DNA from 3 places in the Bacillus sp. DU-106 genome. Region 2 is predicted to be linked to each of the others. Evidence: riboswitches for the same ligand, from Rfam matches in the RefSeq annotation. Region 2 holds a riboswitch; each other region holds the start of a gene.

Region 1 (11,669 bases), 490 kb from region 2:
TCTTCGACATACTTTATAAGAGATTTTACATTTACATCTTCTTCATATAATACGGAGGCATATCCTTGTCTTTCAAAGGACTCTGCATTTAATATTTGATCTCCACGGCTTGCAAATTTCGATAATGGAATTAAAACCATCGGCTTTTGTAATGTTAAAAATTCAAAAATTGCGTTGGAGCCCGCGCGTGAAATAACAAAATCTGTTACCGCTAATATATCTGGCAGTTCTCCATGTACATATTCAAATTGTCTATATCCTTCTTTATTTTGTAAACTTTCATCAAGGTTACCTTTTCCGCAAAGGTGAACAATTTGATACTTTTTAAGAAGTTCTGGTAATGCTTCTCGAGCCGTATCATTAATTTTTTTCGCGCCCAAGCTGCCTCCCATAATCGTAATAACTGGCTTTTTACGTGAAAAACCTAAAAACGCTAAACCTTTTTCACGATTTCCCTTCAGCACTTCTTCACGTACAGGAGACCCCGTATATATTACTTTTTCTTTCGGTAAATGTTTCGCTGCTTCTTCAAATGTAACAAATATTTTCGAAGCAAAACGAAGCGCAATTTTATTTGCTAGTCCTGGCGTCATATCAGATTCATGCAATAAAACTGGTACTCTATTTAGCCATCCGCCAATTACGACTGGTACAGATACGAAACCGCCTTTTGAAAAAATCACATCTGGTTTTAGTTTTCGAATTCTTACATACGCATCCATAACACCCTTCATTACAAGAAAAGGATCTTTTATATTTTTTAAATCAAAATAACGACGTAGCTTTCCACTCGAAATACTATAGTAGGGAATGCCTTCCTTTTCTATAATCGTTTTCTCAATACCTTGGTGAGAACCAATATAAGAGATATCCCAGTTGTCTTCCTGTAAATATGGGATAATGGCTAAATTAGGTGTTACATGTCCTGCCGAACCGCCACCTGTAAAGACTATTTTCTTCATACGTCTCCCCCTTCTAGACTATAATACACTAAAATATCTTGCCTCAGGGTGAGAAAATACCATAGCCGTTACGGACGCTTCTGGCTCCATCATGAATCCTTCTGTTAATGAAATACCTATTTCCTCTGGATGAATTAAGCGAAATAGCTTTTCTTGATCTGCAAGTTCTGGACACGCCGGATAACCAAATGACACTCGTATTCCTCTATATTTCGTACGGAAACGTTCTTCCATCGTCAGTTCAGGTGAGTCCGGAATGCCCCAGCGGTCACGAATGAGCATATGTGTTTTTTCAGCAAGTCCTTCCGCTAATTCAAGCGCTAACGATTGAATGGCATGACTACGTAGGTAATCACCTTTCGCCTTCCACTCTTCAGCAATATCCCGAACTCCTTCCCCAACCGTAACAGATAAGAAAGCAACATAGTCCATCTCATCTCCTATTGGGCGCAAATAATCACCTAAAGTACGATAGGGAGCCTTTCCTTGTCTAGGGAATGTGAAACGCTCTATAACACGCGTATGATCTTCTGGATCATATATTACAATGTTTTGTCCGTCGCTTTGCGCTGGGAAAAATTGATACACTGCTTTCGGCTTTAACCAAGATTGTCCTTCCTGCAATAATTCATCTATTAAATCATTTAATTCATGTGCTCTCTTATCTCCCTCTTTCAAAAGCTTCTTCACATTTCCTTTTAATCCAAGGTGATGCCCAAGTAGCATTTGTCTATTCAGAAATGGTGCGAGATGAAGGGCGGGAACATCTCGTAATACAATTCGTTTTGTTGAATCAGGCACCATAACCTCTGATTTTGGTAATGGCTCAATTACTGCTGGAATTTCTACTTTCTTCTCCTCTTTTTTTACGATATGAAGATGACGTTCTTTTTTATCCTGCTTCATCTTCTCACGCTCTTCTTCTTTTTGAAGCTTATTAATAATATCGAGCCCCGTCATCGCATCACTCGCATAACAAACGAGTCCTTTATATGATGGTGAAATCCGATTATCTGTAAACTTTCTCGTTAACGCTGCACCACCTACAACAATGGGCACATCAATATTTGCCGCTTTTAAATCTTCAGCAGTCGTTACCATTTGTTGAGCTGATTTTACTAATAAACCTGAAAGGCCTATAATGTCCGGCTTCTTTTCTTGTACTTCTTGAACAATTCGATCCGAACGTACATTAATTCCTAAATTAATAATCTCATATCCGTTATTCGCTAAAATAATTTCAACGAGATTTTTCCCAATATCATGCACGTCACCTTTTACAGTTGCTAACAATACTTTCCCTTTTTTCGCACTATCACTAGATTCCATATGTGGCTCTAAATAGCTTACAGCGGCTTTCATACTTTCGGCACTTTGCAATACTTCAGCAACAATAAGTTCATTATTATTAAATAGTCGTCCTACCTCGTCCATCCCTGTCATAAGCGGACCGTTAATAATATCAAGAGGTTTTCTTCCTTCTTCAAGTGCAAGACTTAAATCCTCGTGTAATCCTTGTTTCGTACCTTCTACAATATAATTTGCTAGTCTTTCATCAAGCGTTAACGTTTCTTGCACAACGACATCTTTCTTTTTAGCAACTCGGTAAAAGTTTGTAAATTCTTCTAACGTCTCTTTCGTCGTTTCAAACAGTAATGCATCTGCAAGGCGTTTTTCTTCCTCTGGAATCGACGCATAGCGTTCTAATTTTTCCGTATTCACAATCGCGTAATCTAATCCTGCTTTCGTAGCATGATATAAAAAGACTGAATTTAATACTTCACGTCCAGCCGGTGGTAAACCAAATGATATGTTACTTACACCTAAAATCGTTAAACACTCTGGTAACGCTTCTTTAATAAGGCGAATTCCTTCTATAGTCGCTGCCGCTGAGCCAATATATTCTTCATCACCTGTCCCTACTGGAAACACAAGTGCATCAAAAATAATATCTGACGGGCGTATCCCATACTTCTTTGTAAGTAATTCATAGCTTCTTTTCGCAATTTCTATCTTTCGTTCCGCACTAACCGCCATACCGTCTTCATCAATTGTTCCTACAACTATAGCGGCACCATACTTTTGAAGAAGCGGTGTCACTTTTTTAAATCGTTCTTCTCCATCTTCTAAATTAATTGAATTAATAACAGCTTTTCCTTGAATATAAGTAAGAGCTCGCTCCATCACATTTTCATCTGTTGAATCAATCATAATCGGTACTTTTAAAACTTTCGTAACTTCTGCTAAGAAGTTTTCCATATCTTCTATTTCATCGCGATCAGGATCTGCCATACAAATGTCAATAATATGAGCATTTTTCTTCACTTGCGCTCTTGCCACTTCAGCAGCCTCTTCAAATTTCCCTTCTGCTACTAAGCGTTTAAATTTACGTGACCCAATAACATTCGTTCTTTCACCTACAAATAACGGTCTCATAGACTCATCATATTGCAGTGCTTCTAATCCACTAATTCCATGTCCTTCTCTCTCATGATGGTCACGAGGCCTAAGAGATGCTAGCGCGGATTTCATTGCTTTTATATGTTCTGGTGTCGTGCCACAACAACCACCAATAATATTAACCCATCCTTCTTCAGCAAATCGCTTCACCTTTTCAGCAAGAGAAGATGGAGATTCATGGTAATGTCCATCTTCATCAGGAAGACCTGCATTTGGATAACAAGAAATGTAACACTCCGATAAATCAGATAGTGAACGAATATGGTCCCTCATAAACTCCGGACCAGTCGCACAGTTTAACCCAACAGATAATGGTTTCATATGTTCTACTGATAAATAAAAAGCTTCAATTGTTTGCCCAGCCAGAGTCGTTCCCATTGGCTCAATCGTTCCTGAAATCATAATAGGAACCGTTTTTTTCAGTTCTTCAAAAGCGGCTTGAATTCCAATATAAGCTGCTTTCACGTTACGCATATCTTGACTCGTCTCAACGAGTAATACATCAACTGCTCCTTTTAATAATCCTCGTGCCTGCCTTGTATAAGCCTCAATCAATTCTTCAAAAGTCACACCACCTGTAACACTAATTGCTTTCGTTGTTGGTCCCATCGCTCCCGCAACATATACTTCCTTCCCGCTTTCTTTAACAGCTTGCTTCGCCAAAAGTGCTGCCTTTTCATTTAGTTCTTCATCTAAATGAGACAGATCATAATCACTTAGTACAATATTCGTTGCTCCAAATGTATTTGTTTCAATAATATCCGCTCCAGCTTCAATATAAGCTTTATGAATCTTTAAAATAACGTCTGGTCTTGTTTCCACTAAATATTCATTACAGCCCTCGTACTCTTCTCCTCCGAAATCTTCAGCAGTTAAATCCTCTTGCTGAATCATTGTCCCCATTGCACCATCTAATATTAAAATGCTATTTTTTAATTTTTCTTCTATACACTTCATCAATTAATACCTTCTTTCACTTCTTGCTTTTCTCTTACATATTTAACAAGATGTTCTGTAATTTCATACTTTAAAAATGGTGTAATAAGATAAATACCATTAAAATATTTCATCGCTGCGTCGACCAATTCTTGTGAAATGCGGATCCCTTCCTCAATTGCTGCCTCTTTCGTTTCATGTCCATCCATTCTCTCTCTTATTTCTTCAGGAAGAGTAATACCCGGCACCTCAAAATGAAGAAAATCTGCATTCCGCTTACTTACTAACGGCATAATTCCAATAAAAATAGGTTGTTCCAAATGCTTTGTCGCTTCATACACTTCTTCAATTAACTTGATATCGTAAATTGGCTGAGTTAAAAAATACTCCGCTCCAGCATCTATTTTTCGTTCCATTCGCTTAACCGCTGCTTTTAAGTGCCTCACGTGAGGATTAAATGCGCCGCCTACAGAAAACCTTGTCGCCGGTCCAATTGATTTCCCTAAAATTGAACGTCCATCGTTCATTTCTTTAATCATTTTAATAAGCTCAATAGAGGATAAATCATATACAGAAGTGGCACCGGGAAAATCACCAACGCGCGCTGGATCACCAGTTAAAGCTAACACTTCTTCCATCCCTAACGCCGATAAACCTAACAAATGAGATTGTAGTCCAATGACGTTATGATCTCTACACGTTAAATGCGTCAATACTGGGATATCATGCTTCGTTAATAACGCACCCATCGCCATATTAGAAACACGAGGCGATGCTAATGAATTATCTGCTAGAGTAATAGCATCTGCTCCCGCTCTTTTTAACGCTCTTGCTCCTTCAAAAAAACGCTGTGTATCTAACGTTTTCGGTGGATCTAATTCCACTACAACTGTTGTTTGTTTTTTCGCTTTCTCTGCTAGAGTGACGTGAGCCTTCGAACGTTTCTCATGCGTATGAACGACTTTCGGCCTTTGAATCGTGTCTTTTTCTATTACAGGGGTAATATTCGCAACAGCGCGCTTCATACTTTGAATATGTTCTGGAGTCGTACCACAACAACCACCCAATAACCGAATACCTTGCTCAATAAATCTCGGTGTCATCGCTTCAAAATAAGCTGGACTTCCCTCATATACGTAACGTCCATCCACATAATTCGGGAGGCCTGCATTTGGGTATGCTGATAAATAGCCATTTTGAGGAATCGATATCATTTTGAAAGCTTCCGTCATATGAAGCGGCCCTAGTTGACAATTCAATCCAACAACATTTGCACCGTAATCTATAAGTTGCTTTAATATTTCATTGACATCATTTCCATTTTGAGTCGTACCTGCTTCATGTAACGCTAATTGCGCAACAATTGGAATATTCGTTTGCTTACGCAATACTTTAACGGCATGAAGTAATTCAAATTCATCGTAAAAAGTTTCTAATAGTAATCCATCAACCTGTTCTTCTAGTAAAGCCCCTGCCTGTTCAAGTAACATAAACTCTCTTTCCATATCAGTCGTTGTAACAGCTCCGATATGTTTCATACCACCAATTGTTCCTAAAATTGCATTTTTATCTGTCACAGATGCTTTCGCTAGTTTTACTGCCGCTCTATTAATTTCTGTAACTTGATTTTCTAAACCATACATACGTAATTTCGCCTCATTTGCTCCATACGTATTCGTTTGAATTACATCTGCTCCAGCAGCTACATATTGTTTATGAATCGATATAATTAAGTCTGGATCAGATACATTCAATTCTTCAAAGCTACTTTGCAAACCATGTGAATGCAATAACGTCCCAACCGCACCATCACCTATTACAATTCCTTTTGATAATAAATCTAGTAATTTCACGACTCTCCCTCATTTCTATCAATATAAAAACCCCCTCTTCACTTTGAAGAGGGGGACATAATCGTTCCTCCTCTTATTATGCAAAACATTCGTTTTGCAGGTATTAGCACCGTTTCAAACATTTCGTTTGAAGGTTGCCGGGTTTCACAGGGCCTTTCCCTCCACCGCTCTCAATAAGAGTTGTCTTTATTATTTTATTTATGTAGCTAAAAGGAAATGCGTTCCCCTTTTAACAATGTTTGTTAATTTTTTAATAAATTTAGCATGCACAAAAGTAAAAGTCAATGACACTTGCGGAAAAATAAAAATTATTTAAAATAAAGTTGCAATTCAGTTATATTTTATTGTAAAGTTAAAAACATAATAAAAATTTCATACGAACATTCTTATCTAGAGAGGTAGAGGGACTGGCCCTGTGACGCCTCAGCAACCATTAACATTTTGTTAATAAGGTGCTAATTCCAGCAAATTGTGAAAGATTTGACAGATGAGAAGAAGACTCTATTCAAACCGAAAGCCTTCTTCTTAGAAGGCTTTTTTTATTTTATATTCACTTAATGTTTCAATTTAAAAAGGAGGAATTTTCATATGTCAACAATCGAAACAAAACTAGCACAAATCGGAAATCGCAGTGAAACTACAACCGGAACGGTTAATCCACCAGTTTATTTCTCAACCGCTTATCGTCACGAAGGAATTGGTAAATCTACTGGCTTTGACTATTCACGAACTGGCAATCCAACTCGAGGTCTTTTAGAACAGGCGATCGCAGACTTAGAATATGGCGAACAAGGTTATGCCTGTAGTTCAGGGATGGCGGCTGTTCTCCTCGTCCTTTCTCTATTCCGCTCTGGAGACGAACTTATTGTATCTGAAGATTTATACGGGGGAACGTATCGATTATTTTCTGAGCATGAAAAAAAGTGGAATGTTCGATGTAGATACGTAAATACACAGTCTATTAAACAAATTGAGCAAGCTATCACAACTGAAACGAAGGCTATTTTCATAGAAACTCCAACTAATCCATTAATGCAAGTTACTGATATTGCTGCTGTCGCAACTGTAGCGAAAAGGAACGGACTACTCCTTATTGTAGACAACACTTTCTACACACCTTATATACAGCAACCATTAACAGAAGGTGCTGACATTGTACTTCATAGCGCAACGAAATATTTAGGGGGACATAACGATGTACTAAGCGGGCTTGTCGTTGCAAAAGGAAAGGAACTTTGCGAGGAAATCGCTCATTATCATAATGCATCAGGTGCAGTTTTAAGCCCATTTGACTCATGGTTATTAATTCGCGGTATGAAAACGTTAGCGCTTCGCATGAGGCAACATGAAGAAAATGCGAAAGCAGTTGTTGCGTATTTAAATGATGAAGACGGGGTGACAGATGTATTTTATCCAGGAAGAGGTGGCATGATCTCATTCCGCCTTAAAGATGAAGCTTGGATTAATCCATTCTTACAATCTTTATCCTTAATTACATTTGCCGAAAGTCTTGGTGGTGTAGAAAGTTTAATGACTTATCCAGCAACGCAAACACATGCTGATATTCCTGAAGAAATTAGAACAGCAAACGGCGTATGCAATCGTCTTCTTCGATTCTCAGTTGGCATTGAAAATAGTAACGATTTAATTCAAGACTTAAAGCAAGCAATTAAACTCGTAAAAGAAGGTGTAAGAATATGAGCTATTCTATAGATACACTCTTACTACACAACCAATATAAACACGACTCGCAAACAGGCGCTGTGAACGTTCCTATTTATAACACATCAACTTTTCACCAGTTTGATGTAGATACGTTCGGAAAATATGACTATAGCAGGTCAGGAAACCCAACTCGTGAAGCTCTTGAAGATATCATTGCTTTATTAGAAGGCGGAACAAAAGGATTCGCCTTTGCATCAGGCATTGCAGCGATTTCCACTGCATTCCTCCTTCTTTCACAAGGTGATCACGTACTCATTTCAGAAGATGTGTACGGAGGCACTTACCGAGTGATAACTGAGGTACTCTCCCGTTACGGTGTTTCACATACATTTGTTGATATGACCAATTTAGAAGAAATAAAACAAAACATTAAACCAAATACAAAGCTCTTTTATGTAGAAACACCTTCTAACCCACTTTTAAAAGTGACAGATATTCGCGAGGTTTCTAAACTCGCAAAATCTATTGGGGCTCTTACTTTTGTTGATAATACATTTTTGACACCACTATTCCAAAAACCACTTGAACTTGGAGCTGATGTCGTTCTTCATAGTGCTACAAAATTTATTGCTGGTCATAGTGATGTTACTGCTGGATTAGCAGTAGTAAAAGATTCAGAACTCGCTCAAAAGCTTGGATTTTTACAAAATGCATTCGGTGCTATTTTAGGACCTCAAGATTGTTCTCTCGTACTTCGCGGTCTAAAAACATTGCATGTACGCCTCGAACATTCAGCTAAAAATGCCAATAAAATCGCACATTATTTACAAGAGCACTCTAAAGTAAAAAATGTCTATTATCCGGGATTACAAACTCATCTCGGATTTGATATTCAACAATCTCAAGCAACATCAGCTGGAGCGGTCTTATCGTTTACTTTGCAGTCAGAAGATGCACTCCGCAAATTTTTATCAAAAGTAAAATTGCCTGTTTTTGCAGTTAGTTTAGGAGCTGTAGAGTCAATTCTTTCTTATCCAGCAAAAATGTCACATGCAGCACTGTCGCAAGAAGCTCGTGATAAAAGAGGAATCTCTAATTCATTACTTCGGTTATCAGTCGGTCTTGAAAATGTTAACGATTTAATATCCGATTTTGAAAATGCCCTTTCTTATGTAGAAGAACCTGTAAATGCATAGAGAAAAAGAAGATATGAGATTAGGTTTTCATATCTTCTTTTTATGCGGTTTAGCTATATTCATTTGAATTTCTTCTTTTCTTATAGTCCATAAAAAATAAAAGTATATCATCTATTTCTAAATAATGGATTAATTGATATATTAAGAAATAAAAAGGGGTGAAAATAATGGATACTTGTGCAGATATTTTAATCGTTATCGATTTACAAAATGGCGTATGTTATAGCGAGGAGCATTTATTTGATTTACAGAACTTACTAAAAAAAGTAAATAAAAGAATTTATTCATATAGAAAATTAAATAAACCAATCCTTTTTGTTCAACATTGTGATGATGATTTAGTACCCGAGAAAGAACTTTGGGCTATTCATACCGATCTAGATGTTCAAGAACAAGATTTTTTTGTAAGAAAAACACATGCAAATTCATTTTATAAAACAAACTTAAAAGAAATTTTAGATCAATTATCTGTAAATCGCATTGAATTTTGTGGCGCCCAAACAGAGTACTGTATGGATGCAACGATTAAGTTTGCCCACGGGCTAGGATACGAAAACTTTATGGGACAGAAAACAACCTCTACGTTGAATAATCCTTTTATGTCCGCAAAAGAGACAATTGATTTTTATGAGAACATATGGAATCACAGATTTTTAACGTTGCTAAAAGATGAATTTTAGAATAAATGACTAATGACTTGATCATCCTAAGATTTATCAGCCGTAATCAAATATTTCATTATCACCATAAAGAAGCGAATGACATTCAGCTTCTTTTCTTTTAACCTGTTTTATATTCTATATATATCATTATAATTCCTTTGTCATATTATTTTAAAAATTTCGTATATTCATTTGAAAGAATAAGAAAATCATGATAAAATTGTGTTACAAATATATCTATATCTTTCAATTTTTAAAACGCATCGAAATTTTCACCCAAAAATGTCATTTTACAAAAACATGCTAATTTACCTATTTTATTTACATCCGGGTCTCTTTTCTTACAATTTCTTTACTTTAGGACTTTTTTTCTGCAACAACTATTTTCTTTTCTTTAAATTTTTGGTATGTATAGTATGGTATAATAGCTCACACGGAGGTGGAAAAGAACATGTTAGAAACCTTTCAAAAAGAATTAGAACTATATGAAAGTAATGCAGAATTATTAAAAGTGCTAGCTCATCCTGTTCGTTTATGTATCGTAAAAGGATTAATCGAGCGCGGTCCAAGCAACGTTTCTACAATGTATACTGGCTTAAACATGCCACAATCTACAATTTCACAGCATTTAGCAAAATTAAAAAGCGCTAAAATCGTTTCTAGTGAAAGAAAAGGATTGGAAATTTATTACAAAGTAGAGAATGAAACAATCATTCAACTCGTTCGTGTATTATTAGGTTAGGGACTAATAATCGCAGAAAAAGAACGTATTCTATATTTTTTATCTCATATCTTTAATATAAATATATATCATGAGAGGAAATATATAATACTACATAAGTCGTATTAAAAAACAAGACACAGTATATACTGTGTCTTGTTTTTTATATTGTTACATACTGATCCAAATGTAAATGTTGCATATCTTTTGTATGTATAACAACATCAAACGAACTCCCTACTCCTCCATTTAAAATCATAGAACGAACTGCTCGATTTTGTTTTTGCGTTTCAGAAAAAGGATTCGTATCTTGATGGCTCGTAAGCTGTTCTAATATCCCTGCAGCTAACAAGAACTCAGATTGTTTCTTATGCCATACTGCACTCATTCCTTGCATACTAAAGATCTCCTTTAGCTCGTCCCAATGAACATGAGTAGTAAGATCCATTTCACCTGGATGCGCTAGTGGGTTACGCATTAGCTTATGCTGATAATATCCTCGCAAACTTCCTTCGCGGTGTGCTGGATGCATCCATTCTTCTTTTGTGTATCCGTAATCAACTGTAATACATATACCTTTTTGAAACCATTTCGAAATTTCTTTTATATACTCCTCCATAACAATTGGTACTTCAAAACGTTGCCCTTCAGCAATATAAATATTATATTTCAATAAATAGCGACCAATTCTTTTATTTAACGGCCTACATACTTCTGAAAGGTTTCCTTCCTCTGTATATGTAATACGTACTTCATACAATATACCATTTCTTTTCTCAATTACTTCAACAGGAAATGCATCAAACAACTCATTCGAAAAAAGAATTCCCTCGAAAGAATCTCCCATTTCACTATAGGAGGTATAGTACGATACATTAGAAAATGAGCCAAGTTGCTCCTGCTGTAATTTCCTATGAAAAGGGCTCACTTCAATCATTGAATAGTTTAAATTAATAAAGGTGTTTGGAGATAATTGCTTCCATTCTTGTAAAACATCATAGGCAAACTTCCCTGTTCCCCCACCAACCTCACAAATATTCGAAGCAACTTCACCATTTTCAACAAGACGAATAAAAAGTTTAGCAAAAGTTTTTGCAAAAACAGAGGATACATTGCTACTTGTAAAAAAATCCCCTTGTCTTCCAATCTTTTCACGTTCTTTCATATAATATCCATGACCCTCCGTATACAATACAAGGTTCATATACGTACTA
Region 2 (11,669 bases):
AATAATGTCTTCAGATACGCTGTCGAACTTTTTGAAGTTAGCTTTGAATTCATTTGCAAGTTCGATTGCTTTTGCTTTGTAAGCAGCTTTATCAGCCCAAGTTTGTTCAGGCATTAACACTTCGTCAGGTACACCTGGTACGTGAAGTGGAACTTCAAGACCGAAGATATCATGTTTAGCTGTTTCAGTTTTTGCAAGTTCACCGTTTAATGCAGCTTGAATCATTGCACGAGTGTAACCTAAGTTCATACGTTTACCAACGCCGTATTCGCCACCAGTCCAGCCAGTGTTTACTAAGAATACTTTCGCATCGTGTTTCTCGATTTTTTCACCAAGCATTTCAGCATAGCGAGATGCATCAAGTGGTAAGAATGGTGAACCGAAGCAAGTTGAGAATGTAGCTTGCGGAGAAGTAACGCCGCGCTCTGTTCCTGCTAGTTTACTAGTGTAACCACTTAAGAAATGATACATAGCTTGCTCTTTTGATAACTTACTGATTGGAGGCAATACGCCAGATGCATCAGCAGTTAAGAAAATAATTGTATTTGGGTGTCCAGCAACACTTGGCAGTACGATATTGTCGATCGCATGCATAGGGTATGCAGCACGAGTATTTTCTGTTAAAGTAGTATCGTTGTAGTCGGCGATACGTGTTTGGTCATTAATGATAACGTTTTCTAAAACAGATCCAAATGTGATTGCATCGAAAATTTGTGGTTCTTTCTCGTGAGAAAGGTTTACACATTTCGCGTAGCAACCGCCTTCAATATTGAATACACCGTTATCAGACCAACCGTGCTCATCATCACCGATTAGTTTACGGTTTGGATCAGCAGATAATGTTGTTTTACCTGTTCCAGATAAACCGAAGAATAGTGCTACGTCGCCTTCTTCACCTACGTTTGCAGAGCAATGCATAGAAAGAATATCTTGTTCAGGTAATAAGAAGTTCATAATAGAGAAGATTGATTTTTTCATTTCTCCAGCGTATTCTGTACCACCAATTAGTACGATACGTTTTTCGAATGAAACCATAATGAATGCTTCAGAGTTTGTACCGTCAACAGCTGGATCAGCTTTGAAATTCGGTGCAGAAACAATTGTGAACTCTGATTCATGAGTTGTTAATTCTTCTTCAGTTGGACGAATGAATAATTGATGTACAAATAAATTGTGCCATGCATATTCGTTAATAACTTGAATTGGTAGGCGGTAATTGCGGTCAGCGCCTGCAAATCCTTTGAAGACGAATAACTCTTCTTTTTCTTTTAAGTATTCTAAAACTTTAGTATATAATTTATTAAAATGTTCTTCAGAAATCGGTTGGTTCACAGCTCCCCAAGCAATTTTGTCAGCAACCGATGCTTCTTTCACAATAAATTTATCTTTAGGAGAACGTCCTGTATATTTTCCAGTTGAAGCAGAAACGGCACCAGTAGAAGTTAATTTCCCTTCATTTCGCATTAATACTTTTTCCACTAATTGCGGAACACTTAGTTGAATCTGTGCATTGCTTCCGTTCAATAATTCGTGTAAACCAATTTGGACATTCACAGTACTCATATTTATATACCATCCTTTTCATTTAATGAAATATTTCTCGTAATCCCCAACAAGAGTATAACACAATTATATAAATAATGTATACTATTTATTTCTTTTTGTTTGTGTGAATGCATTATTTCCCTATTAATATTTCATTTCAGGCGTATTGAGAAAAACTTTCAGGAAAATGTGAATATTAATTGACAAATGAATATCATTTCTTTAGTATAGGTTGGGACGGATACTCTCTTATCCCGAGCTGGCGGAGGGACAGGCCCGATGAAGCCCAGCAACCTCACTTGTAGTGGTAAATACAGGTGAATAGGTGCTAAAACCTGTGCGAGGCTACAGGTCTCGAACGATAAGAGCGAAGGGCAAAAAGCAGTATGCAAGTAGCAAATTAAACCTTTCCTCTATGTAAAGTAGGAAAGGTTTTTCTGTATGCTTGTGTGGGAGAATAAATGTATGTCGCAGTTTGTGGCAAATTAAGGATGAGTTCCGTACAATATATACAATTACTGTAGGGAGGTTTACCACATGACAAAAAAACGTCATCTGTTCACATCTGAGTCTGTAACTGAAGGACATCCAGATAAAATTTGTGACCAAATTTCTGATTCAATTTTAGATGCGATCTTATCAAAAGACGCAAATGCACGTGTAGCTTGTGAAACAACTGTAACAACTGGTTTAGTATTGGTAGCGGGGGAAATTACGACTTCTACTTACGTAGATATTCCAAAAATCGTTCGTGAAACAATTCAAGGCATTGGTTACACACGCGCAAAATACGGATTCGATGCAGAAACTTGTGCAGTTTTAACATCTATCGATGAGCAATCTGCTGACATCGCTATGGGTGTTGACCAAGCGCTAGAAGCACGCGAAGGTCAAATGACTGACGCTGAGATTGAGGCAATTGGTGCAGGAGACCAAGGTTTAATGTTTGGTTTCGCATGTAATGAAACACAAGAGTTAATGCCACTTCCAATCTCGCTTGCTCACAAATTAGCTCGCCGTTTAACTGAAGTACGTAAAGATGATACATTATCATACTTACGTCCGGATGGAAAAACGCAAGTTACAGTTGAGTATGATGAAAATGGTAAACCAGTACGTGTTGATACTATCGTAATTTCTACACAACATCACCCAGATGTTACATGGGAAGAAATCGATCGCGACTTAAAAGAGCACGTAATTAAAGCTGTAGTACCAGCAGAATTAATGGATGGAGAAACGAAATTCTTCATTAATCCAACTGGCCGCTTCGTAATTGGTGGACCACAAGGTGATGCTGGTTTAACAGGACGTAAAATCATCGTTGATACTTACGGTGGATACGCTCGCCACGGTGGCGGTGCATTCTCTGGTAAAGATGCAACGAAAGTTGACCGTTCTGCAGCATATGCAGCTCGTTATGTTGCGAAAAACATCGTAGCAGCTGGTCTTGCTGAAAAAGCAGAAGTACAACTTGCATACGCAATCGGTGTAGCACAACCAGTATCAATTTCAGTTGATACATTCGGCACTGGTAAAGTATCTGAAGACGTACTAGTAGAGCTAGTTCGTAACAACTTCGATCTTCGCCCAGCTGGTATTATTAAAATGCTAGACTTACGTCGCCCAATTTACAAACAAACAGCAGCTTACGGCCACTTCGGACGTACTGATGTAGATCTATCATGGGAACGTACAGACAAAGCAGCAGCTTTAAAAGAGCAAGCTGGTCTATAATATATGAAAAAAAGCTTTGCGCGGTGAGCGCAAAGCTTTTTTTATTTATAATTACGTTGGAATAAAGCGAAGAGTTCAATGTCATGCCAATTGCCATTGCGGAATATAGCTTCTTTACAAGTTCCTTCATGTTGAAAACCGAGTGATTTATATAATTTAATTGCTCTATCGTTAAAAGAAAATACTCGTAAAGAAAGGCGATGTAAATTTAATTCTAAAAATGCATAATCCAATAATAAGGTGAAAGCTTCCTTCCCATAACCTTGCCCCCAGTAATCCTTGTTACCAATATCAATAATACATTCAGCGTTTCGGTTATACGAATCAATATGAATTAAAGAAGTAATACCAATTGAAAGATGCGTAGATTTTTCTTCAATGATATAGCTCTTAGAGTCCGAAGAATGAATAAATTGCTGGCAAAGTTTTTCTGTGTCTTGAAGGGAATATTTATCAAGAGTGAGCGTAGTTGAACTCATAACGTCTATATCATTATGCCATTTATAATATGTTAGAATATCATCTTCGGAAAACTTTCGTAACTGGATACGGTTTGATTCAAACAATGTAAGTCCTCCTTTTGTATTTCCTTTTCACATGATTTACAAAGGATTGATTTCTTCTGGAACATATGTAATCAACCTTTCATTTGACGTGCTTTACCTGCGCAAAAGGCACTACTTAGTAAAAATAGTGTCGCGAATATAATGCTTACTAATGTAGCGTATGGAATTGCGCCTTTTAAGGAAAAGCCGACAGTGATTGAAGCGATGAATAAGAGGATAAATGTTGTTGTTAATTTTTTATAAAGTTCCATACTATGTAGACCTCCAATTTATTTTTTAGTACAAGTTTTAAAATTGAATTCTATTATGTAGAAAATATAAAGAGTAGCTAAAGATATGTAGTCTAGGAGTATAAGAAAGGGCACTTTCCTTTTTGTGGGTTAGTATACTTATATTGTATCATGGCGCATGATTGGCTTCATACATAATTGTGTAAAGGTATGTATGATAAAATGAAGAAAAGTCTTTAAGAAAGGAAAGATAAAAAATGAGTGTAACTGAACATAAAAAACAAGCTCCAAAAGAAGTGCGTTGCAAGATCGTGACGATTTCCGATACACGTACGGAAGAAACAGATAAGAGCGGACAACTATTACATGAATTGTTAAAAGAAGCGGGACATAAAGTAACTTCTTATGAAATTGTAAAAGATGATAAAGAAAGTATTCAGCAAGCAGTGTTAGCTGGTTATCATAAGGAAGATGTAGATGTTGTATTAACAAATGGCGGTACTGGTATTACGAAACGCGATGTCACAATTGAAGCAGTATCAGCGTTATTAGATAAAGAAATTGTTGGATTTGGTGAGCTGTTCCGTATGATTAGTTATTTAGAAGATATCGGAAGCAGCGCAATGTTAAGTAGAGCGATTGGTGGTACAATTGGGCGCAAAGTAGTCTTCTCGATGCCAGGGTCTAGCGGAGCGGTTCGCCTTGCGATGAATAAATTAATTTTACCGGAATTAGGTCATATTACATTTGAGCTGCATCGCCAATGAGTAAGTATGCTGGAATTGTATTAGCAGGTGGTATGTCGAGTAGATTCGGTGAGCCGAAAGCGTTAGCAATTTGGAAGGGAACTACTTTTGTTGAGCATATTGTGAAAGTGATGGGAAATACTTTGCAAGACATTGTAGTAATTAGCCATACTGATATAAAAGAGCGAGTAGAGCAATTCGTACAAGTACCTGTTATAGAAGACATTCCGCACTATAAAGGGAATGGACCGCTGGCCGGCATTGTATCAGGAATGGAATACATAGAAGCAGATTGGTACGCTATTATGCCTTGCGATGCACCAAACGTGTCGCATGAATGGTTTACCATTTTACTAGAGCAAACGAACAATGAATATGATGCGGTTGTACCTATTATTAATGGAAGAAAACAACCGCTACTTGCGGCGTATCATAACCGCGTGAAAGAAAAGATTTATGCTTTACTTCAGGAAGAAAAAAGAAGTATGGGGCAGCTTTTATCACAATGTAATGTGAAGTATGTTTCTGGAGAAGATGTACAAGCGAATGCGGATTGGTTTATAAATGTAAATACGAAAGAAGAATATGTGCAGGCTCAAAAAGACCTTTCAAATGAATGAAAGGTTTTTTTGATATACAGAATTGGGGAACAATTGCTGTATAAAGGTATGTGAGTAAGTTGATTTTAAGGGGAATTCTTAAAATCATTATACAGTTAAAATACTGTATAACCATATATTAATTTTTATGGGTTTTTATTACAAGTCTGTTTAGTTATGTTTATTTTTGATATAATTAATATAGAAATAAAACAATGCTTAACCTTATGTATCATTTATTAAACTAAAATTTATGACCATGTAATAAACTCCCTTCGTTTTTTTGAAGGGAGTTTTTCTATTTAAGCAAGCAACTCTGATGCGTTATGCTGAAGGACTTCTTCATATTGGTTAAGCAAGCCACGAAAGATCTCATCCCAGCTCTTTGATTTCGCAAAAGAGGAAGCTGCTATTCCCATCTGCTCAAGTTTTTCTTCATTTTGTAATAAAAAATAAATGGATGATAGAAATGCATCTTCATTTTTAGGCGGACAAAGAACTCCCGTTTTTCCATCTGTAATAATATTTTTAACCCCGCCACTATTTGCACCAATAACAGGTGTACCGCATGCGAGTGATTCAAGTACGACATTTCCGAATGTTTCAGTAGCTGATGGAAACACCATTATGTTAGAACAAGCATATGCTTCAGCTAAATCCCCGCCTTGTAAATAGCCAGTAAAAGTGATATTTGTTTTCGGAACAGCTTCACGTAAACTTGTTGCTAGAGGACCGTCTCCTGCGATGAGCCAATGAATATCGTTTCGAGTATGTGCTGTTTTAATGATAAGGTGTTGCAGCGTATCAATATCTTTTTCAGGAGCAATTCGTCCAACATAGGAAAGGACATACTTCGCTGTAATATTATATTTTTTTCGGAATAGGTCTGTATTGTAAGCTGGATGAAAGAGTGTGCAATCTACACCACGTCCCCATATAGAGAGGGTCTGAAAGCCTTTATTTTTTAATTGATGTAATGTTTCAAAGGAAGGTACAAAATTTTTTTGCATATGACTATGAAACCATTTTAAATAGTTCCAAAGCATATTGGAGAGGAATTCGATTTTGTAATAACGTAAATAGGCATCGAAATCAGTATGATAAGAACCGACAACTGGGATGTTTAACTTTTTTGCATAATACAATCCACAAAGTCCCATGTTGAAAGGTGTGGCAATGTGAATAATGTCAGGTTTAAAGGAAAGTAGTTCCCGTTTAATACGCGGAGTAGGAAAAGAAAAACGACATTCTGGATATAATATTGTTAACGGGATACTTCTCATCTTATTCACATTCGCTACAAAATTATCTTCAGCTGTATGCTGAGGGGCGAAAACAGAATAGGCGATCTGTTCTTTCTGAAAATATCGTGTTAATCGCTCTAACGTTTTCGCAACCCCGTTAACTTGTGGCGTAAAAGTATCGGTAAAAATGGCGACTCTCATCATATCACTCCTTTATGTGAAAAGTGGGATGAATTGATAAAAAGAGATGATGCCAGAGCAAGTGCCAAGGCACATACCGACGAATACATCTGACGGATAGTGAAGTCCTAAATAAATACGTGAAATACCGACGCATAATGCTAACGGTAATAGGAAAGCAAGTAAGCTTGGATTATAGCAAATAAATGGAATGAAGACAGAGAAAACGGCTGTTGTATGACCAGACGGGAAAGAGTGGTCTTTTAATGGATGGACTGGATATTTTGCATCCTGAATTGTTAAATAAGGACGTTTTCGTGGATACCATCTTTTTAATATTTGTACAGGAATATGGCTAATTGCTAAAGAAATAGCAGTTGCAATTGCTGCCTGATGTAAAGTACCTTTTGCAAAAATTAAAAAGAAAAGTGTGAGTGCGATGGAGAAAGTCGCGCCACCGATATGAGTAATATTGCTGAAAAAGATATTTAATGTTTTTTGATCAAAGTAGCGATTAATTCCTTTGAAAATGTAACATTCTATTTTATATAATCCACTGACCTTCATGAAAATTCTCCTCCCTCGTTTACATATATATGGAGATATTAGCTTTTATTTTAATAAGATTTTGTTGAGGGAGTAATAATGTTTTGTAAAGAAAAAGTTAGTTTTTATATAAAAAAAGCTGCCAATCTTATGGCAGCGGAAATTTACTTCTGTAATGATTTATAATATTGACCTTTTTCAACGTATTGCGTGCGAATACGCTCCATATCTTTACGGTCTTCTGCTGTTAATTCACGAATGACTTTCGCGGGACGACCGAAAGCTAACGTGTTTGGTGGAATTTTCTTTCCTTGTGAAACGAGGCTTCCAGCGCCGATAAAAGCTCCTTCGCCAATTTCAGCACCATCTAATATAATGGATCCCATTCCAATTAAAGCATCTTTTTTAATATGACAACTATGTAAAATAACTTGATGCCCAACTGTAACATCATCTTCTAAGATAAGAGGATACTGAGGGCTTTGGTGGAGTGTACATTGGTCTTGTACATTTACTCGGTCTCCAATGATCGTTGGTGACACATCACCACGGATGACTGTATTAAACCAAATACTTGATTCCTCGCCAACGTAAACATCGCCTGTAATCGTAACATAGTCAGCGATAAAAGCACTACTCGCAATTTTCGGTTTTTTTTCTTTGTAAGGATATATCATGTAAAGTCTTCCTTTCCTAGAGACTAGTTTTAGTGTATCAAATTATGAGAAAGAGTGAAATGGAGGAGAGCCGTATGTGGAATTATGAAGCGGAGGAAGCAAAGGCTGTCATTGTTATTGTGCACGGCGCAATGGAATATCACGGACGTTACGAAGCCGTTGCGGAAATGTGGAATCATATCGGCTACCACGTCGTGATGGGGGATCTTCCGTCACATGGAACGACTTCAAGAAATAGAGGACATATTGATTCATTTGATGAATACATAGAGGAAGTTAAACTATGGGTGAAAGAAGCAAGAAAGTATAGGTTACCTATTTTTCTATTCGGTCATAGTATGGGTGGTCTTATTGTCATTCGTATGATGCAAGAAACGAAGAGAGAAGATGTAGAGGGTATTATTTTGAGTTCGCCTTGTTTAGGGGTAGTGACTGGACCCTCTGCTCCGCTTCAATTTGCTTCAAAAATATTAAATGTTGTGGCTCCAAAATTGCAATTTGCAACGAATCTTACGGTGGAAATGTCAACACGTAACCACGAGGTGAGAGATGCAATGGAGAATGATTCTTTGTTCTTGCGCAAAGTATCAGTACGTTGGTATAGTGAATTGATTAAGTCTATCGAAATTGCTCATAAAAAAATAGATGATTTTCCAGATGTTCCGCTCTTGCTAATGCAAGCTTGTGAGGATAAACTTGTAGATAAAACACGTGTCCGCACTTGGTTTGATAATGTTAAAATAAGTGATAAGGCTTTTAAAGAATGGCCGAATTGTTATCACGAGTTATTAAATGAGTATGAGCGTGATGAAATTTTGAGTTATATTCAGTCATTTACTGAAATGCATGTCAATAATATAGTAAAAACAAACAAATAAATCATTATTTGTACATTTAATAGAGGAGATGAAGGAAGAAGTGAACGTACCGAGTAATCCCATAACGCTCATGGCGAAAGTATACCGTGATGTGTTTCCGGTTGTACACCATGAGCTAGCGATGTGGAAAGAGCGTGCCTACCATATTCCGAATGATGAGCTTCATAGTCAGGCAATCGCAAGTATTGAGCATAAAACGTTTCATTGTGAGGGCGGTGGCATTTTAGCTCTGCTAGCAAATGAACACCGAGAAGAATGTATTCGTTTTATCGTAGCGTATCAAACGATCAGCGACTATTTAGATAATTTATGTGATCGCAGTACATCACTTGATCCAAATGATTTTGCCGCACTGCATGAATCGATGTTAATGGCATTATCACCTGAAGTAGAAGGTGGCGGTAATTATTATCGTTATCGTGATGATCAAGATGATGGTGGTTATTTAGATGAACTTGTTGAAACATGCCAAGATGTTTTAAAGAAAACGAAGCACTATGACAAAATTGCTCCTGTTCTTCATGAACTTGCTTGTTATTATTGTGATTTGCAAATTCATAAACACGTGAAATTAGAAGAAAGAGAGCCGCGCCTGAAAAATTGGTTTGAAGCACATAAAGAAAACTTACCTGAGATGAGTTGGTTTGAATTTTCAGCATGTGCCGGTTCTACACTTGGAATTTTCTGTCTTGTAGCATATGCATTTCATGATGAATTACATGATGAAGATATTGCGAAAATTAGACAAGGGTACTTCCCTTACGTACAAGGACTTCATATCTTACTTGATTATTTCATTGATCAAGAAGAAGACCGTATAGGCGGAGATTTGAATTTCTGTAGTTATTATGAAAACGAGCAAGCGATATTAGATCGGATGAAACACTTTGTAGAAGAAGCGGAGAAGAGCATTGGTGATTTGCCTCATGCGAAGTTTCATCGCCTTATAAGCCGAGGATTACTTGGTATTTATTTATCAGATCAAAAAGTATCAGCACAAAAGAATATGCACAAAATGGCACGGCGCATTGTAAAGTACGGAGGCCTCACTTCACGATTCTTCTATTGGAACGGGAAGATGTACCGAAAGAAAACAGCGCAGTGATGAAGAAAACCACTCATGTAGAGTGGTTTTTTTGTTATAATATGGTAAAGATGGTGGTGGAAATGAAGCGATTGTTTCAAAAGCTATATGACAATATTGAAGTAACATTACTTGTGCTACTTTCCATTTCATTTGTAACTGGAAGGTATATGATGATGAATAAAACCGGCGGTCCTACAACGATGGATTATGTAGCTCAAATTATCATTGCATTGATTATTATAGTAGATATTGTTTTTTTAATAAGTGGTAGAAAAAAAGAGAACAGTAAATAAAAAGCATTTGTACACGATGGTACAAATGCTTTTTCATTATGATCGTATTTTTGAAAATACATATATAAGAAGTTCAATTGCAAAAATAACTAAAACAGATAGTCCAAATAAAGGCATGACAGCGCCTAGTATTACCATCATGATAAAGAAAACGAATATACTTTTCTTATCTCTTTGTTTTGGAGGTGCTGCTAATTTTCCTTTCGGCTTTCTTGCTAACCACATTTTTATTCCGTAATAAATGAGAAGTAGTAGAGATAATGTCGTTAGTAAGCATAATATTTTATTTGGCCATCCGAATAAATGTCCTTCATGAAGCGGGATACCGTAAGTGAACCATTGTGCAAGTAATCCATAATCACGATAGTCCGTTTTTGAAATGAGCTCCCCGCTATATTGGTCAAAGTAAGCTGTTATCTCTTCATTTGGTGCAACATGCATACCTGTAATACCAGAACCGCTCGATTTCGAAACAGTGAATACACCTTTCGGATCAGCTGGTAGTGAAATAACATATGGCTTCTTTATTTCAATTCCTTTTTGTAATTCATCGACAGAAATTGCTTTCGGTTCATTTGAATTTGATTCAGGCGGAGCTTCTTTTCTTGTTGCCCACGGCAATTCTTTTACCTTTGATTCAGGCGGAGCCATGTACAATTTTGGATATCCGAGTAATTCATTTGACGATGCGATTTTATAAATTTGGTTCCCCATAAATCCTGACCATGGCAATCCAGATGCGACTAGCAGAAAGAGAGGAATTGTAAATATAATACCGATAATAGAATGACGTCTTTTTGCTTTTTCTCGCTTATTGGATGATGGTGTGTTTTTGAATTGTCGTATACTCATGTACAATCCGGTTACGATTAAAAAGATTGTCCAGCATGCCGCGAGTTCTACAGTATAGTTTACGACAGTGCCACCAACTAAAAGAGAACTATGTAATTCCCTCATTATATTGGCAAACGTTTCACTTGCATTTTGATCCCCAACAATTTGATTATTGCTGTCTAAATACACATATTTTTGTTGCCCAGTATACTCATTTGCAATTGTAAGTCTCGTATTATAATCCCCATTAAACTCACTAATTTTCGCCACGCTATAATGTGGATATTTTTTCTCTGTTAAGGAAATAGAATCAGACATCGAAATAGATTCTGTTTGAGCACTCTTCCCAAAATATAAATCTTTATAGATGAAATCTTCAACTTCCTCCCGAAATAAATACCCAATTCCGCTCAGTGACAACGTAATAAGAAGCGGCGTAATAAAAAGCCCAGCATAAAAATGCCAACGCCAAAAAATGTAATGAAGCGAACGATTTACTTTCATACT
Region 3 (7,522 bases), 2.1 Mb from region 2:
CACTTTCCGGATTTGTAATAACATTTACTAATTGATTCTCAGCGGCATCTTCAGCAACTTGTTCATTTAATATTGAATCACTACTCGCTGCAACAACTAAAAAAGCACTTTTAATATCACTTTTTTCATATTCTCTTTGATACCAACGAATTTTCTTTTCTTCCACAAGTTTTACTAAATTCGCATCTAATTCTGGACTTATCACAACTATATCCGCACCCTGTTTGAGTAAAGGAATAATTTTAAATCCTGCAACTTTTCCCCCGCCAATAACAACAACGCGTTTCTCATTAACTCGCACTGTAAGTGGATACATACTGATCTCCTTTCAATAACTCCGTCGTTTTCTGAATTAACATATCTTGAAACGCTTCATTCTTCCCTAAATATGGACTAATTTTTATCTCTTCCACTTCATATTGGCGCACTTCTTTCTCAATATGTTTCATAAGTAAACCTGTAAATAACAAGTAAGGCAGTACAACGATGTTCTTTTCTTTTCGTTCTACAACTTCCTTTAACTTCTCCTCAAATTTTGGCTCTGCAGCCGCTAAATAACAAACTTCTACTTTTTTAACCTTCTCTTTTGTTTGAAATAAAGAGGCAATCCAGTTTATATCTCTTAATACTTCAGGATCACTGCTCCCTCTTGCAACAAGAAGTAACGTCACTTCATTTTTATCTTCCTGTTCGATGCCACTTCCGCTATACACCGATTTAACAAGTGTTTCTGATACACCAAACGGATTACCATAGGTAACTTTAACATCCGAAAATTGATTAGTTAACTTTTCCAATTCAAAAGGGATATCTTTTTTTACATGACCTGCCGCTAATAAAAAAACAGGGATAGCAATAATCTCAGTGGCCCCACGCTTCACACATGTACGAAAACCATCTTCAATAGAAGGATTCGCTAACTCTAAAAAACAAACTTCTTGAATAGTCGCTTCTATACGGCTCATGCACGATGTAATAAATTGAATCGCCTCTTCTTTCGCTGTCTTCAAACGACTTCCATGACATATATATAAGACGGCTTTCATTTTACAACACTCCACTTACTTGATAAGCATTTTCTGTCTGCTTCTCAAACCAATGAATTTTTTCTCTAAAACGGACAACCTCTCCAATTACAATCATACTCGGATTTTGAATTTGCTCTTTTTTCGCAACATCTACAATTGTCCCTAACGTTCCAACAACTGTGCGTTGCATAGACGTCGTCCCCTGCTCAATAATAGCAGCTGGCGTACTTTTATCTTTTCCATGCTTCATAAGTTGCTCACATATGTAGGGCAAATTACTAACCCCCATATATACCGCTAAAGTCTCTACACCTTTCGCTAAACTTTCCCATTTCACTTCTTCTTCAGCACCTTCTTTCCTATGCCCAGTCACAATAGCAAAACTTGCACTTGCATCACGGTGCGTCACTGGAATGCCCGCATAAGCAGGAGCAGCTATTCCAGCTGAAATACCAGGAATGATTTCAAATGGTACACCTTGCTTTGCTAATGCTTCAGCTTCTTCTCCCCCTCTACCAAACACAAATGGATCGCCGCCCTTGAGCCTCGTTACAACTTTTCCTTTTTTCGCATACTTAATAAGAAACGTGTTAATTGTCTCTTGCTTCATCGTGTGATAATTCGGGAGTTTTCCACAATAAATTAAATCCGCGTCAGGCTTTGCGTATGAAAGCAGCTCTTTATTCACAAGTCGGTCGTATAAAATAACATCTGCCTTCTCAATACATTTCAACCCTTTAACAGTAATTAAATCTGGATCGCCAGGACCCGCTCCAACAATATAAACCTTTCCCATCATCTCTCCTCATTTCTTCTATTAAAATGAAACTTCCATTCGTATATAAGAATGGAAGTTTTTATTTTTTCGTATTACTAATCTCTACTCATGGATAACAAATGCCTCACCTTTTCGAATCTTCTTTTTTTCAAACAAAGAAATCTCTTTTACCTCTGGCAACGGTAAAAAATGCTTTTCAAGCTCAATCTCCGCAAGCTTAAATGCCTGTTCTTCACTTTGAGCAACAACAACAATCGGAACAATACTATTTACTAACACAGCTTCAAATCGATATAAATCCATATCGTCCCTCCTAAGACGCTATTACTTCTTCTAGCACGTTATTTAACGCTATTTGTAATGTATCTACACCAACACGACCTACAAAATCATAAAATGTTTCGGCTGGTAATTTATTCTCTTTGAAATAACTTATAAATGATGCGAGTACATCAGGTAGATCCTCGCCATCTATTTTTCCTTTTAACTTTTGATTGTAGGCACCGCCATCTAACAATGTTCCACCTACGTATATTTCAAACGCTTCAACAATACCTTTTTCCTTCGTTTTCATTTTCACCCCTTGTAGCCCAATGTCAGCAATTTGACGTTGACCACATGAATTTGGGCAGCCTACCATATGAATTCGAACTGGAACATCGAGTGCAATTTGTGTATCTAAGTATTCTGCAATTTTTCGTAATCTTTCTTTCGTTTCTACTAGTGCAAGATTACAATATTCAATACCGGTACATGAAACCGCATGACCAATAAATGATTTCGGGCTAGCAGATATCGCTTCAAACAGCGGTTCACTAAGTAATCCTTTTACATTTTCCGGAGGAACGTTCGGAATAATGAAGTTTTGCGAGTTACATGTACGAATTTGTCCATTTCCATATTGCTTTGCGATTCTTGCAATCTCAAACATTTCTTCTGCATGTAAACGACCTACCGGTACATTAAAACCTACATATTTTAATCCCTTTTGTTTTTGGTCTTGAACACCATAAAAATAGCCTGCATTCCATCCTTTGAGTGCACTTTCCCCTTTACTTTGTAAAGGCCCTGTATACTCTATTAGTTTCTCTTTAAATTTCTCTGCTCCCCAGTCCGCAACAAGAAATTTCAACCGAGCTAAATGACGTTTTTCACGATATCCAAAATCACGGAATATAGTAGCAATCGCAATCGCCACCGCCTTCACTTCTTCTGGTAAAACGAATACATCTAATTCATCAGCTAAATACGGTCGAGCTGATAATCCTCCACCTACTTTTATATGAAAACCAACTTTTTTCTCACCATCTATTTCTTTCGTTGCAGGCGTAAATGCAACACAGTTAATTTCTGCGTTTGCTGAATTATAAATATTAGAACTAATAGACATTTTAAATTTACGTGGCAAGTTAGAAAACTCTTCATTATGTTGGAAGTAATCATATACTTCTTTTACAATATGCGCTGTATCGAATAGTTCATTTGCATCAATGCCAGCAAGCGGATTACCTGTAATATTCCGCGTTATATCACCACAAGCCCCCGCTGAAGATAACCCAACTCTTGCTAATCTTTTAAAAATATCTGGAATTTGCTGAATTTCTAACCAGTGAAACTGAATCGCCTGTCTCGTCGTAATATCTATTACATTACGTCCATAATCTTCAGCGATAGAAGCAAGTACTTCTGCCTGTGCATTTGTAATAATCCCTGACGGAATATTTACCCGCATCATAAAATAACCAGCTTCTTTCGGTCTTTGTAAATACAAGCCTGCCCATTTAAAGGCATCCCACTCTTCTTTCGGAATAGATTCGAAACCATTTTCCGCATAGTAAGGAATATCATTAAAAATTTCTAAGCCATCTTTTTCTAATTTATTTTTCTCGGTCTGATTTAATTTTTCATTGTTAGCCCATACTTTTTCATAACTCATTGTTTATCCCCCTATATAAAACTACGCTCTTGTAAGTACTTCACGATTTGTTCTGCACATTCTTCAATAGAATATTTGTGCGTTTCTACAATTAATTCCGCTTGCTCTGGCTCTTCATAAGGCGAATCAATACCTGTGAAATCCTTAATATCACCTTTTCTTGCCTTTTTATAAAGTCCTTTCGGATCACGTTTCTCACACTCTTCAATCGGACACTTCACAAAAATTTCAATAAATTCATCTACCGCTAATAAATCTCTTACTTGTTTGCGGTCTACTCGAAATGGTGAAATAAATGCTGTAAGGACAACTGCTCCTTGGTCTACAAATAACTTTGCCACTTCGCCAATACGTCTTATATTTTCCATGCGATCACTTTCAGAAAATCCTAAGTCTTTATTTAAACCGTGGCGAATGTTATCCCCATCCAGCACATAGTTTCCAATATTCTTTTCAAACAGTTTACGAGCGACCGCATTCGCTACTGTAGATTTACCCGAAGCTGATAAACCAGTAAACCAAATTACAAAACTATGATGTCCATTCTTCACTCTTCTCTCATCTTTTGAAACCGAAGCTGTATGCCAAGTAATATTCGTATCCATCTCGTTCTCTCCCTATTCTGTTACTACTTCTTTTTTCAAGCCTTTAATTAGTACTTCCACTACTTCTTTACGACTAAATGTACTTGGCGGAATCTCACCGTTTCTTAATAATTCCCTTACTTTTGTACCCGATAAAATAACATGATCTTCTTTTCCGTGCGGACATGTTTTCGTTGAAGCCATCGCTTCACATTTCGTGCAGTAAAAACTATGCTCAAAGAATAGTGGTGTAATTCCTAACTCTTCTATCGTAAAATTTGTGAAGATTTCTTGCGCTTCATACGTTCCGTAATAATCTCCTACTCCAGCATGATCACGCCCTACTATAAAGTGGGTACATCCAAAATTCTTTCTTACTAACGCATGAAATATCGCTTCCCTTGGTCCTGCGTAACGCATGGCAGCAGGAAATACACTTAAAAAGACACGATTTTTCGGATAATAGTTTTGAAGAAGTACTTCATAGCTTTCCATTCTTACATCAGCAGGAATATCATCCGATTTCGTTTCTCCAACGAGCGGATTTAAAAAGAGACCATCTACAATTTCAAGAGCAGATTTTTGAATATACTCATGGGCACGATGTACCGGGTTTCTCGTTTGAAATCCGACCACTGTTTTCCACCCACGTTTTTTAAATGCTTCCCTCGTTTCAATTGGGTCTAAATGATAAGAAGGAAATTGATTATTTTCAAAGCGTTTTGTTAGAATAATAGTTCCTCCAACGTAAACGTTTGGTCGTTCATATAATTTTTTCACTCCTGGATGAGCCTCATCCGTTGTTTTATATACAAGTAACGCTTCTTTTTCTTTATCTGGTACAAAAATATCTTCTATTTGAATGACACCGTATATATTTCCATTGTTGACAAGCTTTACTTCCTCTCCAGCCTTCAGGCTTTCTGCGACTTTTTCTGTTACCGGTAATGTAATCGGTATACTCCACACACTACCATTTGCTAAACGAAGCGTTTCTACAACAGAATCATAATCTTCCTTCCCTAAAAAACCAGTAAGGGGGCTATATCCACCTGTCGCCAATAGTTCTAAATCACTTAACGCAATATTGTCTAATTTAATTTCTTTTTCAATTTGTGATACGTCATATGTCTCATCTATACGGTTTACTAATTCGTTTACTATGCTCATTTTTCTATATCCTCTCTTAGCTTTATTTCAAGATTCATCTTATTGGTAATGAAGACCACATTCAGTTTTCACTTTTCCAGCCCATCTACCATCTCTTGAATCGCCACCATCCCCTACAGGTAACGTACATTTCTCACACCCAATACTTGGATAGCCAACATCATGCAACGGGTTATACGGCAAGCTATGTTTGTATACATATCGCCAAACTTCTTTCCACGTCCAATGAATGAGTGGACAAACTTTAATAGATTGAAAACGATGATCTTGATTTATAAACTTTGTATGCTTACGTGTTTCTGATTGTTCCCTTCTTAAGCCCGATATCCATGCTTTTTCCACGACTAATGATTTTTCTAAAGGTAAAATTTTTCTAATCTTACAACAAAGATTCGGATTGCTCTCCCACAGTTTTTCACCATGCAACTTCGCCTGTTCATCAAGTGTAAGTTCTGGCTGTTTTTCTATAATATTCAATGAAGGAAATCGTTCCCGCACTTTTCGAATTAATTCATACGTTTCTTGAAAATGAACATTTGTATCCAAAAATACAACTTTAGCAGATGGATTTACTTGGTTTATAATGTGTAGCAATACCATACCTTCCACCCCAAAGCTACATGCGTAGACAACCTCATCTTTATATTCTTTATAAGCCCAATTTAATACTGATAACGCACCTTTTGTTTCATCTTCTTCCGAAAACGAAACAACATTTTCTTCCCACGTTTCATACGTCAACATGTTTTTTCCCCCTGTAAAAGCAAAAAGACGGTTTTAACCTAATGAAAATAGGTTAAAACCGCCTCTAGTTTTTCTAGTCAGCGCTTTTCACTTTAAACGTACTTTTTCACTTTTCTCTAACTGAATTACTTTCCCATCTTGCACAACAATTGTAATTGAACCATATTTCATATCAGCAAGCATCGCTTCAATCTTCTCGGATACTTCATCAAAATGTTCCCGTACACTCACGCGAACAGCCCCCCTTTTTATTCATAAAAAAAATCTTTCCCATTTCGAAAAGACTGTTCGGTAATATATTTTACCTTATCTTTCAAAATGGATCCCATTTTGCTGGATTTAGCACCTTGCTTTCTATAAGCAGGTTGCCGAGCTTCTTCGGGCCAGTTCCCTCCGCTTCTCTTGATAAGCTTTGTATTTGTATTTTATCACAATTCTGATTTTTTTCAATCCTAGTTTTCCGATATATTTTAATTATTTTATTTTATAAAAAAGGAATTGCCCATTCGAACAACTCCTTTTCCTATTTAGACAAGCTCTTTAATACGTATGCGATCGTTCCCAATAATATTTTCATATGTTTCGCGTTCCACAACTACTTGCGATGTTCCGCCTTTTGCAAAGACAACGGCTGGTCTTCGAATCCGATTGTAATTATTCGCCATCGAGTACCCGTATGCTCCTGTACAGGAAACTGCTAGTAAATCAGAAGCAGCGACTTTCGGTAAATGAATATCCCAAATCAACATGTCTCCACTCTCACAGCATTTCCCGGCAATCGAAACGAGTTCCTCATTCTCATCATTCGCTCGATTCGCTAACATCGCTTCATAACGCGCATTATATAAAGCAGGTCTTAAATTATCTGTCATTCCACCATCGACTGATACATATTTCCGAATACCAGGAATATCTTTCACAGATCCAACTGTATAAATTGTTGTCCCAGCATCACCTACAATGCTACGGCCTGGCTCAATCCATATTTCTGGCAATGGATATTCACATACAGTAAATTGTTCTCTCACTGCACTTGTTACAGCTCGCACATATGTCTCAAGAGTTAATGGTGTATCTGACTCTGTGTAACGTATTCCAAATCCCCCGCCTACATTTAACACTTTTACTACATAGTTTGTTTGCTCTCTCACTTCTTCTAAAAATTGGCGAAGAACTTCAATTGCTCGAACAAAACCAGCTGTTTCAAATATTTGCGACCCAATATGTGAATGGATCCCTAGCACATTATAATTGGATTTTTGTAAAGCCAATCCAATTGCCT

The links. A riboswitch is a leader RNA that binds a small molecule or an ion and turns the genes downstream of it on or off. The one in region 2 is predicted to bind S-adenosylmethionine.
Region 1: linked by a shared signal. The riboswitch ahead of C3Y97_RS21520 (bifunctional homocysteine S-methyltransferase/methylenetetrahydrofolate reductase) and the one ahead of metK (methionine adenosyltransferase) in region 2 are both predicted to bind S-adenosylmethionine.
Region 3: linked by a shared signal. The riboswitch ahead of C3Y97_RS07080 (YezD family protein) and the one ahead of metK (methionine adenosyltransferase) in region 2 are both predicted to bind S-adenosylmethionine.

The regions. Positions count from the first base shown of each region.
Region 1 is NZ_CP026607.1:4,228,835-4,240,503, forward strand. Features, by position in the region: gene murG (undecaprenyldiphospho-muramoylpentapeptide beta-N-acetylglucosaminyltransferase) at 1-962, opposite strand, end outside; gene metH (methionine synthase) at 981-4,379, opposite strand; gene C3Y97_RS21520 (bifunctional homocysteine S-methyltransferase/methylenetetrahydrofolate reductase) at 4,379-6,211, opposite strand; SAM riboswitch class I at 6,282-6,391, opposite strand; SAM riboswitch class I at 6,595-6,705, shown strand; gene metI (cystathionine gamma-synthase/O-acetylhomoserine thiolyase) at 6,800-7,912, shown strand; gene metC (cystathionine beta-lyase) at 7,909-9,072, shown strand; gene C3Y97_RS21535 (cysteine hydrolase family protein) at 9,240-9,752, shown strand; gene C3Y97_RS21540 (ArsR/SmtB family transcription factor) at 10,186-10,476, shown strand; gene C3Y97_RS21545 (class I SAM-dependent methyltransferase) at 10,619-11,669, opposite strand, start outside.
Region 2 is NZ_CP026607.1:4,714,075-4,725,743, reverse strand. Features, by position in the region: gene pckA (phosphoenolpyruvate carboxykinase (ATP)) at 1-1,563, opposite strand, end outside; SAM riboswitch class I at 1,792-1,913, shown strand; gene metK (methionine adenosyltransferase) at 2,083-3,282, shown strand; gene C3Y97_RS24085 (GNAT family N-acetyltransferase) at 3,324-3,848, opposite strand; gene C3Y97_RS24080 (hypothetical protein) at 3,920-4,099, opposite strand; gene C3Y97_RS24075 (MogA/MoaB family molybdenum cofactor biosynthesis protein) at 4,336-4,845, shown strand; gene C3Y97_RS24070 (molybdenum cofactor guanylyltransferase) at 4,842-5,444, shown strand; gene C3Y97_RS24065 (glycosyltransferase family 4 protein) at 5,726-6,868, opposite strand; gene C3Y97_RS24060 (phosphatase PAP2 family protein) at 6,881-7,414, opposite strand; gene C3Y97_RS24055 (gamma carbonic anhydrase) at 7,558-8,070, opposite strand; gene C3Y97_RS24050 (alpha/beta hydrolase) at 8,145-8,948, shown strand; gene C3Y97_RS24045 (tetraprenyl-beta-curcumene synthase family protein) at 8,989-10,053, shown strand; gene C3Y97_RS24040 (hypothetical protein) at 10,095-10,328, shown strand; gene C3Y97_RS24035 (PepSY-associated TM helix domain-containing protein) at 10,365-11,666, opposite strand.
Region 3 is NZ_CP026607.1:1,364,546-1,372,067, reverse strand. Features, by position in the region: gene C3Y97_RS07120 (NAD(P)-binding protein) at 1-316, opposite strand, end outside; gene C3Y97_RS07115 (sirohydrochlorin chelatase) at 291-1,046, opposite strand; gene cobA (uroporphyrinogen-III C-methyltransferase) at 1,048-1,824, opposite strand; gene C3Y97_RS07105 (DUF3906 family protein) at 1,909-2,109, opposite strand; gene C3Y97_RS07100 (nitrite/sulfite reductase) at 2,120-3,742, opposite strand; gene cysC (adenylyl-sulfate kinase) at 3,754-4,347, opposite strand; gene sat (sulfate adenylyltransferase) at 4,360-5,496, opposite strand; gene C3Y97_RS07085 (phosphoadenylyl-sulfate reductase) at 5,536-6,240, opposite strand; gene C3Y97_RS07080 (YezD family protein) at 6,328-6,471, opposite strand; SAM riboswitch class I at 6,544-6,652, opposite strand; gene lysA (diaminopimelate decarboxylase) at 6,768-7,522, opposite strand, start outside.